4 regions of the Lactobacillus acidophilus genome follow, and region 3 is predicted to be linked to each of the others. Evidence: predicted binding sites of a transcription regulator. Region 3 holds the regulator's gene; each other region holds the start of a gene.
The links. The regulator NrdR, encoded in region 3, represses ribonucleotide reductase genes. The targets are predictions, from matches to a motif close to ACACNATATATNGTGT.
Positions count from the first base shown of each region.

Region 1: the regulator NrdR is predicted to act here: its motif matches at 2,829-2,844, upstream of pnuC (nicotinamide riboside transporter PnuC).
Region 2: the regulator NrdR is predicted to act here: its motif matches at 2,808-2,823, upstream of nrdD (anaerobic ribonucleoside-triphosphate reductase).
Region 4: the regulator NrdR is predicted to act here: its motif matches at 2,512-2,527, upstream of SO785_RS08860 (deoxynucleoside kinase).

Region 1 is NZ_CP139575.1:138,976-143,859, reverse strand. It holds gene SO785_RS00680 (mucin-binding protein) at 1-1,711, opposite strand, end outside; gene pnuC (nicotinamide riboside transporter PnuC) at 2,054-2,791, opposite strand; gene SO785_RS00670 (collagen-binding domain-containing protein) at 3,067-4,884, shown strand, end outside.
Region 2 is NZ_CP139575.1:1,649,942-1,654,825, reverse strand. It holds gene asnB (asparagine synthase (glutamine-hydrolyzing)) at 1-1,397, shown strand, start outside; gene SO785_RS07940 (carboxylate--amine ligase) at 1,419-2,687, shown strand; gene nrdD (anaerobic ribonucleoside-triphosphate reductase) at 2,866-4,884, shown strand, end outside.
Region 3 is NZ_CP139575.1:276,073-280,956, reverse strand. It holds gene dnaI (primosomal protein DnaI) at 1-107, opposite strand, end outside; gene SO785_RS01220 (replication initiation and membrane attachment family protein) at 117-1,457, opposite strand; gene nrdR (transcriptional regulator NrdR) at 1,460-1,927, opposite strand; gene coaE (dephospho-CoA kinase) at 1,930-2,532, opposite strand; gene mutM (bifunctional DNA-formamidopyrimidine glycosylase/DNA-(apurinic or apyrimidinic site) lyase) at 2,529-3,359, opposite strand; gene polA (DNA polymerase I) at 3,368-4,884, opposite strand, start outside.
Region 4 is NZ_CP139575.1:1,832,602-1,837,485, forward strand. It holds gene SO785_RS08845 (NCS2 family permease) at 1-61, opposite strand, end outside; gene SO785_RS08850 (Cof-type HAD-IIB family hydrolase) at 286-1,086, shown strand; gene SO785_RS08855 (deoxynucleoside kinase) at 1,145-1,831, opposite strand; gene SO785_RS08860 (deoxynucleoside kinase) at 1,857-2,504, opposite strand; gene nagB (glucosamine-6-phosphate deaminase) at 2,683-3,402, opposite strand; gene SO785_RS08870 (aldo/keto reductase) at 3,522-4,349, shown strand; gene SO785_RS08875 (ABC transporter permease) at 4,456-4,884, opposite strand, start outside.

The DNA.
Region 1 (4,884 bases), 140 kb from region 3:
GTTCCTTTGGCTTTTCTTCACGGAATGCCATACCTGGGATTGAAGTAGAATATGTTGCCCAAGCTGAACCGATGCCGTTACTAAATCTAATCTTGATCTTATTACCATAGACCATAAATGCACCTGCGCCAAAGATTGCCTTTGAGCGATCGGTAGAGCTATCCCAGTTAATGAACTTATCGATAATTTCTTGCTTCCATCCAGCCTCAAGAGCTAATTTCTTCTGCTCTTCAATTGCATCTTCTAAAGTTTGATCTTTACCTGGATATACGGCTAAAACTTCGATATTTTGGTCCGCATATAGAACATCCCCACCATAAGTACCATCATGACGTCTTATGAATGAATCCTGGAATGTAACAGCACTACCGCCATATTCGCTACTATTGTTAAATATTTCAGCTTTTTCAATATAGTCATTACCTGTACCCTGACTGTTCAAGGAACCAGCAGTAATATATGCGGAATTTTTATCTAGGTTAATGGTTTTACCATTTTCAAACAAAATCATTTCCATGGTTACGCCATCGCTGTTTACGTAGAAAAAACCGTCAGTTAATTTGTCACTGAAATAAATACCTGAAGTTCTCTTATCAGCATTTTTCCCCTTATAGTTAGGATTCCAACCACTAAAGATAATCTGAATACTATCGATATTCTTACCCATATAAGTTATGTTCTCTAAGTTAGTATATTGCAGCTTCAAGAACTCGCCGTCGAATTTTTCATCAATGGTGTAGAAATGATTCAATAAGCCATTTAAGATACTGCCGGTTCCTTCATCTACGACACTTCCCTTATTTAGAACTTCAACTTTAGAGTTTTTCTCTTCTCCTAAAATTAAACTCTGTGAAATATCACTTGGATCAATATCGCCTGGCTTATAAAGACCCCATTCTTCTAATTTTTTAACATAAGCATCCTTAGCTGTTTGATAATTCTTCAATTCAGCTTCGTATCTTACTTGATCAGCCTTGTACGCTTCTAGTTCTTCTTTATATTTAGCTAATTTAGTTTCAATATCAGTAATTTGATCAGCAGTAAATTGATTAAGATCTTCAATTATCTTATCGATATTAGTTGCATCAGCCTTATATACTTTGTCACCATCTTGAGTTACTGTATGACCATTATCCTCAGCCTTATTTATTTCCGCATCTAACTTATCTTTGTTTTCTTTATTGGCTTCATCAGCTGCATTTTTTACTTCATCAGTTGTCTTAGTAGTTGTAACTTCTGTAGCTGAATCTTCTGGTGATTCCACACTAGGAGGATCACTTAAAACCGGCTCTTGATTATCCACTGAAGGATTTTGTTGCGTTTCTGTAGTCTCTTCTTGTGTTGTATCTTCTACAGTTGATTCAACCTGTGTTGTATTGTTTGCAGCTTGAGCTTCAGTATTAATTGTTTCATCTATAGGTACAGAAACTTCCGTATTTGTATTATCCACATTACCTTCTGTTTCTACAGTTTCAGTAGTATCTGTTCTTTGCTCTACATCTGCTTTTTCAGTTTCACTACTAATCACATTAATAGTATCTACCTCAGTAATTTCATCTTCGCGTGAGCTTGTAGCTTTGACAGGACGAGCATTTGCTCCTACCACAATTCCAGCTCCAAGTAATACGGAAGCGGCCCCCGTGGTTATCTTTTTACCCTTGTGGGTTATCTTCTTATGATTTTTTCTCATCTTCTTTTTTTCATGTACCATGTTTTATTCTCCATCAAAAAATACATATATACATATAAGAATTTATACATCTTTATGCTTATAATTATATTTGAAAGCATTTTCTTTTTATAGTGACATAATGTCTCTTAAAATTTTCTTAACAATTTTATTTTTAAGTCTTTATAAGTTTTCTTATTTATATATATTCTTAACTTTTTACAGATTTCTCGATATAAATTTTACAGTGGAAGTTTTCATTTCATAAGAGACATAGTGTCACTTTGATTTTTAATTAACTATTTTTAGATATTACTTATGGTTTTGTATGCAAAAAGAGCTACCGAAATATCGATAGCTCTTTAATTAATATATTATTCGATTTTACTTACTAATTTCTTTAAGCCCGGCTCTACGACGTCCCATGTTAAACCAAGGTGAAACAGTAAATGCCAAAACATCATTAATTACATAAATCAAAGAATTAATAGCCATAGCCAAGTTGGCATCTCCTTGTGCATAAGTAATACCCCAAAGAATAAGTTGGAAGATACCACTTGCTGTCCACCAGAAGTATTGGTTGTTATAACGCATAAAGCACATAATTCCGGCAGTAAGTGAAATAGCAAAACTAATTGCATCTACCCATGGACGTGGATCATTAGTAAATTTACCAATTAAGTAACCTGATACTAGATAAACCAAAAATGTACCAACAATGGCGATGACCCATTCTTTAGCACCGAACTTTCTCAAGTGGTTCTTAGTATCATCATTCCATGATCTAACTGAGATAATAACAGGTAAATCCAAAGTTGCAATGTAAGCAATTTGTTCAAAAATGGAAAGATAATTCTTGGCTGACCAACCAGCATAAATGAAACATGCTGCTGAAACCAATCCTAACCATCCATTAATTGCTTTAGTTGCATTAATTGCAAGAACACAAAGTGTTCCCAAAAGAGTCCCGATGAAAGTGATTAAAGTTACACTCGTAACTTTGGCTTGAATAAGTAAGGCTAATTGAAAACCGAATGCAAAAAACCATAAACAATAGTTCTGTACTGGCCACCCCTTTAATTGATTAAACAGCCAAACAAAATAATTCTCATGTCTTTCCATTATACAAACTACTCCCTTTTTATTTTAGGTTCACAATATACTATATATTGTGCCTTATCCGCTCTTTTATTTAAAAAGCATCGTTATCTAGTATAGTAGACTCAAAATTAAATACAAGGATTGACATTTTTTTGATTTGCGTTAATACCATAATTTTATATTTGTTAAGTTTTTTTTAAAACGCTTTTATTTTTATTTTTATATATGACACCGTGTCATATAATGTATACAAGGAAGGAAAAGGATATATTATTATGTACTACGGAGGTACTAAAATGGTTAAGACAAAGAAGACGCAATTTGCTATTCGCAAATTGGCTAAGGGTGCTGTTGCAGTGTTATTAAGTTTCGGCATACTAGCTGGTCCTAGTGCGCCAATTGTCTCAGCAGCCTCTGAAGCAATTCAAAATGAAATGACAGATGATACAACTTCAGTAGTAGAAGAAAGTGTCCCTGTAGAAAATAATACAGCAGACACTTTAACTACTGATAATACTGGAGTTTCAGCTAATTACTCTGAAAATACTGATGATAGTACTACAACTACTGTGCAAACTGATACAGATGTATCTACTCAAGAAAAAACAGATCCAGTAACATCTGTTAATACTGAGCAACCAGTTCAAACAGAAGAAGCTGAAAGTACTACTCCAGTTGAAGATGTAAATTCAAAATCTGAAGAAAATGTATCTCAAAATAATAATATTAATACTTCTACCGAAGATACAAATTCGACTAATACTGAAGCAGAAGTGAACAAAAATACTACTTCTAAAGAAGATACAAATAAAAAAGATAAACCAAATATTAATGAAATGACCAAGGAAGAATTGGCAAATCATATTAAAGATTTGGCAAATAAACATCCTTTAGGTATCGCTGGTATCTTCCATATTTTCGGTAATGAAGTGACTCAAAATGGTCGTATTGCAGGTAATATTGCTACAGATAAACTTTCTGGTACAAATTTTGGTACCAATTCAAATGCAACCAATAATTTAACCAACGGTGATATCCACTATGTTGGCAATCTCAATGGACTTAACAAAATCGACGGTGACAACAAAGTAGTCATCTTTGGACCAGACATTGAATACCGTTCATTTGAGAATGATGGAGCAATTGAAGTTAACTATGGAACTGCTGAAAAACCTGACTGGAGAAAAGTAGATATTCCTTATAACCACATTGTTCAAGCTGATCAAAAAATTAATATTCAAGGCGAACTAGATAAATTAAGTCAAAAGTCAGATAACTGGGCTAGTCAAGCACAGACTGAAGGAGTTAAAGCCGATTTTAGTACTGACAATAGTTGGATCGATGTTTCTGAAGCTATAAAGAATGCTGGCGACAATAAGGAACCTATTTACGTAACAATTGATGCCGCACACCTTTCAGGCGACAAACGTAATATTACGATCAAAGGTATTCCTGCTGGTGCTGAAGCTCCAATGATTATTTTAAATGTAACTAATATTCAAGGTGGAGATTTAACAGTTCAAACTCACCTCGTACTGGAATATGCTGATGGTAATAATATTGGTGGTTCTTCTGAAACTCCAACTCAATTTAATAAATTGCTCTGGAACTTCGGTACAGATGTTAATAAATTACATTTTGCTAGAGACTACCATTTGGGAAGTGTTCTAGCAACCAACGCTCATATTACAAATGCTGTTAATATTGACGGTAATATTATTGGTAACAAAGTTACTGTTAGTGGTGAAACACACCGTTGGGACTTAACACCGCCATTCGTAGAAATTGAAGAACCTGAAAAGCCTAAGCCTGAGCCTAAACCAGATCCCGAACCGAAGCCGAAGCCTAAGCCTGACCCTGAGCCAGAGCCAGAGCCTGAAAATCCAACTCCAGATACTCCTGCTCCACAACCTAAACCAGAGGAAACTCCTGACAATACAGAAGATTTTACTCCTCCATTAACTGTAGATGTACTGGATCCAGATGGTACAGATGAAAATGAAACACCAGCTGGAGAAGAATCAACAGAAGAAGAAGCTATTGCTCCACTTCCTGAAAATGTAATCGAAAAAAATCAAAAAGAAGTAACTTCTTCCAAGTCTACGGTAACTCCT
Region 2 (4,884 bases), 600 kb from region 3:
ATCAATATAATGATCTTGAAGAAACTTTCTTTAAGGGTGTTTATCGATTCCCAGCAGGCCACTGGTTTGAATATAAAGATGGCGAAATGAAGACCCATCAATACTGGGATGCTGAATATAAGGAAAACAGTTTAAGCTTTGAGGAAACTTTAAAGCGTATCAATGATGATTTAAAGGAAACTGTTGATTTATATAGAAATGCTGATGTTAAGGTTGGTGCATTCTTGTCAGAAGGTATCGATTCATCATACTTAACCAGTTTGCTTAACCCAGATGACGTATTCTCAGTAAGTTTTGATGATTCAACTTATGATGAAGCATCAAAGGCAAAGGCTTTAGCTGACATCAATCACTGGAAATTCTTCTCAGAAAAGGTTGACGCTGATGAAGCAATGAGAGATTTCCCAGAAATGCAATATCACATGGATGAGCCTGATGCTAACCCATCAATTATTCCATTATGGTACTTGTGTAAGTTAGCACGTAAGCACGTTACTGTTGCGCTTTCTGGTGAAGGTGCGGACGAATTGTTTGCTGGCTATGTTAACTATGGTATGCATACTCATAACGACGTTATTAAGGTCTTCACTAGCGAACTTAAGAAATTGCCTAAGAACAAGCAAGTTAAGTTGGCTCACAAGATTAAGAAAATGCCTAATTTCCCAGGTAAAGTTCATATGTATACTAACTTGGCTGAACCAAGTGAATTCTACGTTGGTCAATCAGTAATTTATGATATGGATTATCCAACTATTTTCACTTCCAAGGATGCTAACAGCATCTTACAACCAACTTACCGTAATAAGTTGACTGTTAATGGTATTTACCAAAAGGACTTTAAGAAGGTTAAGGGTATTGATAATGTTAAGCAAATGCAATATATCGATTTGCACCACTTTATGCTTAACGATATTGAACAAAAAGCTGACAAGATTTCAATGGCTCATTCACTTGAAGTACGTGTTCCATACCTTGATAAGAAGATTGCAGAACTTGCTAACTCAATTCCAACTAAGTACTTAGTTAACCGTCATGATACCAAGTATGCACTTCGTAAGGCTTCAGAAAAGGTTTTACCAGATGAATGGGCAAAGCGTCCAAAACTTGGTTTCCCAACTCCAATTAAGCAATGGCTTAAAGAACCACGCTTTTACAAGCAAGTACGTAGTTTGTTTGAAGAAGAATTTGTTAATGATATCTTCGATCAAAAGAAGATCATCAAGCTTCTTGATGATAACTACGAAGGTGACGGCTCACACAGAAGACAAATCTGGGCTATCTACACCTTCCTTGTTTGGTACAAGTTGTTCTTCGTTGATTACGAAAATACTGTTAAGAAGTACCAACATGTTCAACCTGAAGTTGCTAATTTAATTAGCCAGGGAAAGTTACTTTAAGTTAGGGGATTATTGAGGATAATGACTAAAGAATTTACGCCAATTTTACTTGGTAGTGATATTAATGTTTATGGTATGGCTCGTTCATTTAATGAAGCCTATGGTATTCGTGTTAAGGCGCTTGCTGATGTACAGCTTGCTGCAACTCGTTATTCCAAAATTGTTGATGTAGAACTTCATCATGGTTTTAGCGCAGATCCAACATTTATGGACGTTATGCGCAAGAAGATGGAAATCTACAAGGATCACAAGGAACCAGTCATTTTGATTGCTTGTGGTGATGGTTATGCAGAGCTTCTTTCCAAGCATAAGGATGAATTGAGCAAGGTATTTATCGTACCTTACATTGAATATGACTTGCTTGAAAAATTGATCTCTAAGGAAGGCTTCTATGAAGTAGCTGAAGAATATGGTTTGCCATATCCTAAGACTAAGATCATTACTATGGATGATTACAAGTCAGGAAAATATAAGGATGTACCTTTCCAATTCCCAGTAGAACTTAAACCAGAAGACCCAGTTTCATGGCTTAACTGCCAATTTGAAGGCCGTAAGAAGACTTTTACTCTTCATGATGAAAACGAATTTGAGGACATTGTAACTAAAATTTATACTCACGGTTATACTGAAGATCTTATTTTACAAGACTTTATCCCTGGCGATGATTCAAACATGAGAACTTTGAATGCTTATGTTGATAAGAATCACCAAGTTAAAATGATGTGCTTGGGTCACCCACTTTTGGAAGATCCAACTCCACAATCAATCGGTAACTACATGACTATCTTGCCAGCATACGATGAAAAATTGTATGAACAAGTTCAATCATTCCTTGAAAAGTTAAACTACACTGGTATGGCTAACTTTGATATCAAGTACGATGAACGTGATGGCCAATACAAGTTCTTCGAAATCAATTTACGTCAAGGTCGTTCAAGTTTTTACGTAACTTTGAATGGTTACAACTTAGCTAAGTGGTACATTGATGATTATGTTGAAGATAACTTGAGTGACAAAAAGACAGTTTACGGTAATAAATTGAAGTCTAAGCATGTTTTATGGATGGGTGTTCCAGTTAAAATCTTCAAGGAATATGCATTCGAAAATGAAGCAAAAGACACTGCAGAAGAATTAATTCATGAAGGCCGCTATGGTACAACTGTTTTTTATGATAAAGATCGCAGCCTTAAACGTTGGCTTTTGATGAAGTATATGTTCCATAATTACTTCGCAAGATACAAGAAGTACTATGAAGTAAATAAGGGTCAATACTTTAAGAAGAACAAATAATAGTAAAAATATTTCAAAAAGTTTGGGAAAAATTTCTTTCCAAACTTTTTTTGTGCTTCAAAAGCTTTTAATACCGGTCATTTGCTTTATACAAGGTATAGATGCCTCTATATGTATAGAATACAAGATGTTGTGCTTTATGGTAATATTGAAGCATAAGTTTTGAGGAGTGGTCTTTATGTTAAAGCAAGAAGTCGATCAAGAATTAGATACACCGGTTAAATTCGTTAAACGTGATGGAGCCAAGTATCCTTTTGAATTATTTAAATTAGAAATGGTTATTCACGCACTTGGCTTAGATGATGTTAAGGCTGTAATTCTAAGTAAAATTGTCAATAAACTTGATGAAAAAATTGTCTCAGCACAAGATGTTGCGGATGCATTTAGAGTAAGTTTAAACGAATTAGGCTATATTGAAGCTGCTAAGAAATATGTTTCTTATCGTAAAGCAGATGAAAAAAAGTGGTTGAGTCAAACTGATACCAAGAATCGTTTGGAAAGATTAGTTCACAAAGATCCAACGATTGTTAATGAAAATGCTAATAAAGATAGTGATGTCTTCAGCACACAGCGTGATTTAACTGCTGGTACAGTTGGTAAAACCGTAGGTTTAACTATGATGCCGGAACATATTGCTAAAGCCCATCTTCGCGGCGATATTCACTGGCATGACTTAGACTACACACCTCTTTCACCTATGTCTAATTGCTGTTTAATCGACTTTAAAGAAATGCTTACTAATGGCTTTAAGATTGGTAATGCCTACATGGAAAGTCCTAATTCTATTGGTGTAGCCACTAGTCAAGTAGCTCAAATTATTACTAACGTAGCTTCTAGTCAATATGGAGGTTGTTCATTTGACCGTGCCGACCAAGTTTTAGCTCCTTTTGCTCAAAAGAATTATGAGAAGCATTTAAAGGATGCTAGAGACTTAATCGATGATGAAGAAAAGGCAGAGGCTTTTGCTAAGAAGCGTACTAAAAAAGATATTTATGATGCAATGCAAAGTCTTGAATACGAGATTAACACTATGTTTTCAAGCCAAGGTCAAACTCCATTTACTAGTTTAGGTTTCGGTCTTGGTACATCATGGATTGAAAAAGAAATTCAGAAAGATATTTTAAGAATTAGAATTGCTGGATTAGGTAAGGAACACAGAACCGCTATTTTCCCTAAGTTATTATTTACTATTAAAAAAGGCTTGAATTTGCACCCTGGCGATCCTAATTATGATGTTAAGCAGCTGGCTATTGAATGTTCAACTAAGAGAATGTACCCAGATGTATTAAACTACGATATGATCAAGAAGATCACTGGTTCATTTAAATGTCCAATGGGTTGCCGTTCATTTTTACAAGGCTGGAAAGATGAAAACGGTCAAGAAGTAAATTCAGGGAGAATGAACTTAGGTGTAGTTACCGTGAACTTACCGAGAATTGCTATGGAAAGTCATGGCGATATGGATCTTTTCTGGAAGATCTTCAATGTTAGAATGCAAACTTGTCATGAAGCATTAAAATTTAAGGCACATCGTGTAACTGAAGCTAAACCAGTTAATGCACCAATTCTTTACCAATACGGTGCTTTTGGTAAACGTTTGGCAGAAGATGGTAATGTTAATGATCTATTTAAGAACGGTCGTGCAACTATTTCTCTTGGCTATATAGGTCTTTATGAAGTAGGAACTGTCTTTTATGGTTCTAACTGGGAACACAACAGGGAAGCTCATGATTTTACTGTAGAGATTGTTAAGAAGATGCATGATTTATGTGCTAAATGGGAAAAAGATGATCCTAACCACTATCACTACAGCTTGTACTCAACTCCAAGTGAAAGTTTGACTGATCGCTTCTGCCGTCTTGATACTGCAAAATTTGGTAAAGTAAAGGATATTACGGATAAGGAATACTATACTAATTCATTCCACTATGATGTTCGTAAGCACCCAACTCCATTTGAAAAATTAAACTTTGAAAAAGATTATCCAAAATACGCTGCCGGTGGTTTTATCCACTATTGTGAATACCCAAACTTGAAACAAAATCCTGCTGCTCTTGAGGCTGTATGGGACTGGTCATATGATAAGGTTGGTTATCTTGGCACTAACACACCAATTGATAAGTGTTATAAGTGTGGTTTTGCTGGTGAATTTAAAGCAACTGCTAAGGGATTTCAATGTCCGGTTTGTGGGAATCAT
Region 3 (4,884 bases):
AAGGCATTAATATCAGGATCTTGCAAAACTTGATTTAAGATATCTTCTTTACTGCCCAAATTACGCTCTTTTACAATTTTTTTAATCACGTTTCCAATTGGTTCCACAATTTTCACCTACTTTTTATTATTTAAGTCCTTAAATAAATTTTTCAATTGTTCAGTGGACATCCCAGCATCTTTCTTAGCTTTTTTCTTGCTCCAATCGGTACCTTTTTCCACCCGTTTAGGCTGAAAATTACGTGTCACACGCTGTTTTTTGCCAAAACTGTCACGTCGCTTTTTCACATATTGTAAAGCTTGAGTTGCTGTGGCGACACCATGTTGCAGCCAATCATTAGCAATTTTATAAGCAAGATTTGAACTAATCACCGTATCATATGTCAAACAGGTATAAGTCAAAATATTAATCAAATCTTCTGGCAATCCATATTGTGTATGTAAATTATTAATAATTTGCTTTTCGTTTGCACTGGTAATACCGCCTTTTTGCGTTTTAAGCTTATACAAAAATTCAGCAGGTGAATTCTCATTAGCTTCTTTTAAGAGCTTTCGATCACCATCGTCCATACCTTTAATAGCAGCCAGTGCCTTTTCTTGTCCTTGACTCAATTGTTTTTGAACATTTTCTCTGGTGCTCATGCGCTTATAGTTTTCAGCTATGGTATTGCTAATATCACGCATATTTAATGTATATGAGCCATGAAGACAAGGTAAACTCTCATCTACAAATTCTTTTTCGGTTAAGCCATATGTCTGCATCAGACCACGAATTTGATTTTTCTTTGCATCGACTTCACTTGCAGGAATCTGATAAATTTCATATTGATCTTTGATTACATCCCAATCAATAGAGTCACGATCATTAACCTTGGCTTCTTTTACCTCATACGATTGATTCTCTTGTGCTGCTTGCATTACATCATTGGACGGAGTAATTGCTTCATCTCCAGGTAAACGAAAAACATCAAAAAATGTAGCAGACACATCCCGCGCATTTTTGATCGCTCTTTCTTTCAACTTAGTTTCTTGAGCAAAATTATGACTCAAATTATGAAAAGTAGTAACCCCTACTTTTTCTTTGAGTAAACTAGCCAGCAAAGGAGTAGAAAAGAAATTATCTGAGCTAGGTATCTTCAATAATTTAAAAACCAAAATATTATTAAAGACATTATCAGATAAATATGTTTGAACTAATCCCACAGCTTCAAGTTTGTGCAATGAATTAAACATTTGCTTCAAACTACAATCTAATTGTTCTTGCAGTGAATAAATTCCTTTAGCTTCTGAAATCATGCCATACGGATCATAATCATTGACTAAAGTATGATATAAAGATACTGCGACAGCCCCAACTAATGGTTGATATAACTTGATTAATATTTTTTCATCTTCTGGAAAAAGAGTAATTTGATTGGCTACATAGTAAAGATGCTTGGGATCAGAAGTCTCAAACATAATTAATTACCCTTTTCCTTTTTAGCCATCATATCTTCCATTGTCTTCATGAAGCTAGACATGTCTTTAAATTCACGATAAATCGAGGCAAAACGAATGTATGCTACATCATCTAAATCTGCCAAATCATCCATAACATATTGACCGATCTTTTTAGATGAAATTTCACTAACACCTTGTTTTCTTACCTTATTCTCAACTTGGTCAACAAGATGTTCAAATTGTTCACTACTAATAGGTCGCTTTTGGCCTGCAGCCATAACACCATGAAGAATCTTTTTACGACTAAATGGTTCACGCGTTCCATCATTTTTAACTACTAATAATGGTGCTGTTTCAATTCTTTCAAAAGTAGTAAAACGAAAACCACAATTTTCACACTCTCTGCGTCGTCTGATTGCACGGTTTTCATCACTAGGACGTGAATCAATAACGCGGGAGGCATTTTGATGACAATTTGGACATTCCATAGCTATCCCTCTTCTTTGATTTTAATTAATAATTGTTCTAGTTTATTTTCTAGTTCTTCTATTGTACCAGTATTTGCAATCACGAAATCAGCCATTTGCGCTTTTTTATTAAGTGGCATCTGACTTTTGATTCTCATTTTTGCTTCTTCATCAGTTAAATTATTTCTTTGCTTTAATCGATTAATTTGAGTAGCTTCTGGCAAAGTAATTACCAAAACTCCGTTCGCAATTTTCTTTTTATCTAAATTAGACTCAAAGTAAACCGGTGCATCAAGAATAACAATGTCTTTATCTTGGTACATTTTAATCTTTTGTATTGTTTTATCGAAAATTAACGGATGAGTCAACTGATTTAGTTTATTTAATGCGGTTGGGTCACTAAAAACTAATTGTCCCAGCTTTTTACGATTAATTGTTTGATCACTATTTAAATATTCTGTACCAAAATTATCTTTAATTGCTTGCCATGAAGCATTTTTAGGTTTCATTAAATCATGAGCAATTTGGTCACAATCAACAACTGGAATATTTTTATTCTTAAAAAATTGATCAGCGGTACTCTTTCCTGTAGCAATTCCGCCAGTTAATGCTAAAACATATGTCATTTATAAATCACCTGACAATGAGGACAAAATGTTGTTCCTCTTCCCGACACTTTAATCTTTTCAAAAATATTGCCACAACGTGGACACTCTTCGCCTACATGCCCATACACTTGTAGCATTTCTTGATAACCACCAACTTCTCCATTAGCATCTAGATAACTATGGACAGTTGTCCCCCGTTTTTCGATTGCTAGCGCAATTGTTTGATTAATGTTTTCCCATAAACCAGCTACTTTTTTAGCAGGAATCTTATTAGCAATACTTAATGGATGAATTTTACTTTGCCATAAAGTTTCATCGACATAAATATTACCTAATCCTGCCACCGTAGTTTGATCGAGTAAAACGTTTTTGATATTTTTATGTTTCTTTTTTAGATTATCGATTAAATATTGTTGACTAAACTCAGACGTATTAGGTTCGGGCCCTAATTTCTTTATCCCTGTCACTTGACGTTCAGTGCCAGTAATGATTAACTGCATTCGCCCAAATTTACGAACGTCATTATACCGCAATGCAGTCTTATCTGTAAAAACAAACTCTACATGATCATGCTTATCTTTTGGCGCATCTTCAGTAGTTAGATGATATTTCCCCTCCATGCGCAAATGCGATACAATCGTCAAATTATCGCTTAATCGAATAAGCAAATATTTGGCGTAACGATCAATTCCAATGATTTTTTTACCAGGTAATTCCTTCAAAAATTCATCATGATCTGTAGCCACAATCGTTGGATACCATAAAACTACCTTTTCAATCGTCTTGCCTTTAATTAAAGGCAATAATGTTCTACGAACTGTCTCAACTTCAGGCATCTCGGGCATTTTATCACCTACTTTGCATCATACCAATTGTGTCCCCAACCTGAATCGGCAATTAAAGGAACATCCAATTTAACTGCTGATTGCATTATTTCTGGAACAATCTTCTTAATTGTTTCAAGTTCATCTTTTGGAACATCAAAAATTAATTCGTCGTGAACCTGAATTACCATTTTAGTTTTAAGATGCAATTCATCAAGTTTCTTTTGCATATTAATCATCGCAATCTTAATAATATCGGCCGCAGACCCTTGAATTGGTGAATTAATTGCTGTTCTTTCCGCAAATGAACGGACAGTGAATTTTTTAGCATGGATATCTGGCAAATATCTACGTCTATGCATAATAGTTTCGGCATAGCCCTTTTCACGTGCTTCTTGGACTGCCTTATCCATATAGTCCTTGATTTGAGGATATTGTTCAAAGTAATTATCAATAAATTCTTTGGCACGCTTTCTAGAAATGCCTAAATTCTTTGACAAACCATAATCTGAAATTCCGTAAACGATACCGAAGTTAACGGCCTTAGCGTGACGACGCATAAGTGGCGTTACTTCATCTGGTGAGTCCAAATGGAAAATCCTCATTGCGGTATGAGCGTGAATGTCATAGCCAGTCTTGAAGGCTTCTTGCATGTTTTGATCACCTGAAACATGGGCTAAAACACGAAGTTCAACTTGTGAATAGTCGCAAGAAAAGATATAGCCATCAGGTTCACTAGGTACAAAAGCCTTTCTAATTTGCTTACCCTCTTCTGTACGAGTAGGGATATTCTGCAAGTTAGGATCAACACTAGATAAACGTCCAGTAGCTGTTAAAGTTTGCAGATAACGGGTGTGAACACGACCATCTCGTTGAATTACATCAAGTAATCCCTTAACATAAGTAGATTGAATTTTGGCAATTTGACGATAATCCAAAATCTCGCTCACGATTGGACTCTGTGTTTTTAATTGATCAAGGACTTCAACGGAAGTTGAGTAACCTGTCTTTGTCTTTTTCAATACTGGTAAATTCAATTTTTCAAATAAAATATGACCTAATTGCTTAGGAGAATTTAAATTGAATTCTTCGCCAGCTTGTTTATAAATTTTGTCTTCAAGTTCCTTTAATTTAACGGCAAATTCATTTTGCAATTCAATTAATGTACTTGCTTCCACCTTGATACCATTAATTTCCATTTTAGCCAAAACACGAGCAGTTGGAATCTCAATGGTTTCAAACAAATCATCTTGTTCATGTTCTTTGAGTTGTTTAAGTAACTCTGGTTTAAGTTTTTCAATTACACATACTTTAGCGGCTAAGTGCTTGAAGAATTCTTTATCTTCTGGGATTGCTTGTTTCTTACCTTTACCATATACTTCAAGGTCCGTCTTGATTGAATATTCATCATAAAGGTGGGCAATTTCACCTAAGTCATTAGAGTTCTTTTCATTATTGACCAAATATGAAGCAAGAAGCATATCATAGTTGAGTCCTTCAACAATAACGTCTAGTCGATGTAAACCAACAGTCATCCGCTTTAGGT
Region 4 (4,884 bases), 420 kb from region 3:
ATTCAACTTTAACACTAGTATGGTATTTATCTAGTTGAAAATAATTTTTAATAAAATTCATAAATCTCTCTCCAAAGAATTGTTCGTGTTTTTTATTTAAAAAAGCAACTCTTATACTTTATCATTGATGTATAAAATTGTAAACACGAATTATTATCAAATCATGATAGAGCTTCATTATTATTTACTAGATAAAATTCCAGTATTGATTATTGAATTGCTTTAATTCTTAGTTTTTTAGCATTATCCTTAATTACATAAACTAAACAGATTAAGGGTGAAAGAATGTCCGCAAAACTTATTTTTTCAGATATTGATGGCACATTAATTAATGATGAACTAACAGTAACGGCTAAAACACGCGATGCAATTAGACAACAAATTATCAATGGTAATGTCTTTATACCAACCTCAGCTCGCCTACCTAAGGGAATTATGACAGCTGTAGGACAGATTCTTACAGTCTTTCCTATGATTGCCTATAATGGTGCATTAGCCCTAGATGAAACTGGTAGAGCGTTAATCACACGCTTTTTCGATGCAAAAGAAGCTGCTGAAATTTGTCGCTATGTTGAAGAACAGAATAATGGTTCAGCTTGGAATATCTACAGTGGTTACGTGTGGTATAGCTCAACAGAAGATAGTAATTTAGTTAAAAAGGAAGAAACTATTGTTGGCGTAAACTCTACTAAGGTTAATATTGATCAAATTACTAGCTTACAAGGCGTACATAAGGGCTTAATTATGGGAAAGTCTGAAGAAATCGATCGTATGCAAAAAGAACTTTCAGTCAAATATAGTGATCTTGATTTTGTAAAATCTTCGCCAACTTTATTAGAAGTTGTTTTAAAGGGCGTAAGCAAGAAGAGTGCGATTGAACTTGTAGCTCAAGAATACGGAGTAGAATTAAAAGACTGCATTGCTTTTGGCGATAACTTTAATGATGAGGCTATGCTAAAAGCGGTAGGTCATCCGTTCTTAATGGAAAATGCTCCAGAAAATTTAAAAAATCAATTCGAATCTAAAAATATTACTTTGGATAATAATCATGATGGAATTGCTGAAGTTTTACAGAAAATAAAATAGAGTATGTAAAAATGCTAGGATATTAAAATCCTAGCATTTTTGATTATTGCCTGGGAAATTAGGCTTCAATTTGAATATCGGTTGATTTATCCCAGTCCATTGGCAACTTGCCAACTTCTTTTAGTTTATCAACGATTTGATCAAGTACAATTTCGCGATCTGCTTCAGAAGACATGAAATCATATTTATCACCATCGATTACCATCTTTGGTGAATAATCATATTTTTCGTACCAAGGTTTATAGTACCGAAGTAATCTCTTATAGTAATCCTCTAAAGTTGAATCGTAACTCAATTGTTCATATGGACGGCCACGTTTTTTAATTCGTTTGATCATCGTGTCATAAGAAACGTTGATGTGAACAAGTAAGTCGGGATTTTTCTTAGGCATTCTGTCTAATTCACCCATCATGTTGTGCAAAAGTTCATAGTATGTATCTACTTCTTCAGAAGTTGCACGCCCAATGTCTGCATTCATTTGGAAGAAAAGGGCATCTTCATAGATAGAACGATCTAAAACGTTGTTATCTTGAGTCAATGCGTTTTTAATACTGTGAAAGCGTGTATTCAAGAAATATACTTGCAATAAAAATGCGTATTTTTTAGGATCTGCATAAAAAAGTGGCAATACTGGGTTATCATCAACACTTTCATAAAAAGGCTTGGTTCCTAAATATTTGGATAATATACCTGTTAAACTGGATTTACCGGCTCCAATTGGCCCGCTTAAAACAATAACTGTCATCACGTTCCTTCTTTATCATTTATGTCTATAAGTTGCCAATTTCGCGCAACTTTTCGTCGATTTCTTTTAATACCTCTTTTTGGGCATTCATGTTGGTAACAAAATCAAGCTTGTCACCGTTGATCATGATCTTAGGAGAAGCATTGTAATTTTCATACCATGGTTCATAGTACTTTAAGAGTCTGGCATAGTAATCTTTTAAACTAGGATCAGTGCTGATTTGTTCAAATGATCTACCACGCTTCTTAATTCTCTTAAGCATAGTATCGAGTGAAACATGAATGTAGATAAGTAAATCTGGTTTTTTACTTGGGTTACCAGGGGTGTCTTCCATCATGTTTTCAAGTAAATCATTATAGATCTTGAATTCTGTTGGATCAGCCACGCTACTATCGGCATTCATCTTGAAAAATAGTGCATCTTCATAAATAGAACGGTCAGATACGCTATTTTTTTCTTGAATGGCTTGATTGATTTGTGCCAAACGATGATTGAGTAGGTATGTATTAAGTAAGAAGGTGTAACGTTTCATATCCTTGTAATATAAAGGTAAAACTGGGTTACTGTCGACACCTTCATAAAATGCTTGTGTACCCAAATGTTCAGCTAAAATACTGGTTAAACTGGATTTACCGGCTCCAATTGGCCCACTTAAAACAATAACTTGAATCACATTCTTTCTACCATATATAGGGTTGCTTTAATAGTTTAGTCAATATCTGGTAGTGGCGCAAGGCTTTTTTTAATTAGCTAAAAGTTGAAAATGTCAATATGTTAGAAAGAAAAAACGGATAGGATTGAAAAAGGCTAGGCAAAAATTTGCCTAGCCTTTTTTCTGTAAATTATTGTTTTTAGTTCTTATATTTATCGTCAAGCTCTTGAGCTGCATATGTATCAACGATGACAGTTACGTCTGGGTGTTTTTGTAAGATGGATGCAGGAACTTCTTCAGTGATAGGTCCTTCGATCATTTCTTTAATGGCCTTAGCTTTCTTTTCACCGAATGCCATTAAAACAATTTTCTTTGAATCCATGATATTAGCAGTACCCATACAAATTGCGCTCTTTGGAACTTCATCTTCATTATCGAAAAAGCGTGCGTTAGCCTTAATAGTGTTTTCAGTTAATTTAACTTCGTGAGTGCCAATATCGAATGGAGTACCAGGTTCATTAAAGGCAATATGACCGTTTTGGCCGATACCTAATAATTGAATATCAATAGGATTGTCTTTAATTATTTGATCGTATTCCTTGCAGTATGCTGGAACATCCTTAGTCATGCCGTCAGGGATATAGGTTTTCTTGAATGTTTTTTTATCAAATAAGTGTTTTTGCATGAAGTAATGGTAACTTTGAGGATTATCAGGTGTTAAGCCGACATATTCATCAAGATTGATACTGGTAAGGTCATCGCAGTTAAGATCACTTTTTACCCAATTCTGGTAAAGAATTTCTGGAGTAGAACCAGTAGCTAGGCCTAAGACCTTAGCTCCATTCTTGATTCCTTTTTCAAAAATTTCAAATGCTTTAGCGCTGCCTTGAATTTTGTTTTCAGTAACAATAACTTTCATAATTAAATCCTCCTCGTTTAATGGTCTAGTCCATTATAAAATGGAATAGACCATTTTGTCAAATGGTAAAAGAAAGATTTCCAATATGGTAGAATTTGAAGTGAAGGAAGTGAACAAGGATGGATTTTGAAAAGATATCGGGTTTAGGTATAGGTACCTGGGCCATTGGCGAAGATCCAGCTAAAAGAAAAGATGAAATTGCCGCAATTCGCTATGGATTAGATAATGGATTAAATATTATTGATACTGCTGAAATGTATGGTGATGGTAAAAGTGAAGAATTAGTGGGAGAGGCAATTAAAGGCTATGATCGAAATAAATTATTTTTAATTTCAAAATTCTATCCCTTTCATGCAACACCAGAATTAGAACGTAAGAGTCTTGAAGCTAGTTTAAAAAGATTAGGCACAGACTATTTAGATTTGTACCTGTTACATTGGCGCGGTAGTCACCGCCTCTCTGACACTATTCGTGGTCTGCAAAAATTACAAAAAGAAGGTTTGATTCGTTATTGGGGTGTATCTAATTTTGATACTGCCGATATGAAAGAACTGTTTAGTGTACCGGGTGGAACAGAATGTTTTGCCAATGAAGACTTATATAATTTAAATGAGCGTGGGACTGAATTTGATCTGCAAGATTGGCAAAAGGAAAAACAAGTAAACTTTATTGGCTATTCACCATATAATTCAGGAAAGGGAAATACTATTCGTATTACCCGTAATTTGAAAATGGTAGCGCGTAATCATGGTGTTACACCGCATCAGGTTATGCTTGCTTGGACAATGCGCAATGGTAATGTTTTAACTATTCCAAAGTCTAGTAACATAAAGCATATGAAGGAAAATATTGAAGCACAAAAGATTAAGTTAACAGATGATGATCTACGTTTAATTAATAGTGATTTTCCAATTCCAACTGAAAAATCACCATTATCAGTTATCTAATAACAATATATAGTATTTACTTAGTAAATATTCACTACATGTTGTGGATAACTCTGTGCATATGTGTAAAAACAGGCTGTTTCATGTGAAACAGCCTGTTTTTAGTTTATTTAGATTTGATATAATTGATCCCATCAGCTGCAGGAGCAACAGATTTTCCTAAGAAGAGAACTAAAACGATAATTGTAAGAACATAAGGAGCAATCTGCATGTAAACAGCTGGAATATTTGAAATAATTGGTAGTTGATTTCCGATAATACTTAAACTTTGGGCAAAGCCAAAAAATACAGATGAAAGCATAGCACCAATTGGATTCCATTTACCAAAGATTACAGCTGCTAAGGCCATAAACCCTTGACCAACGATAGTTGAAATAGAGAAGTTACCTGAGATAGCTTCTGCAAAAATAGCACCGCCAAGGCCACCCATGAAACCAGAAGTTAAAACACCGATGTAACGCATTTTGTAAACGTTGATACCCATTGTATCTGCTGCTTGAGGATTTTCACCACAAGAGCGAAGACGTAAACCAAG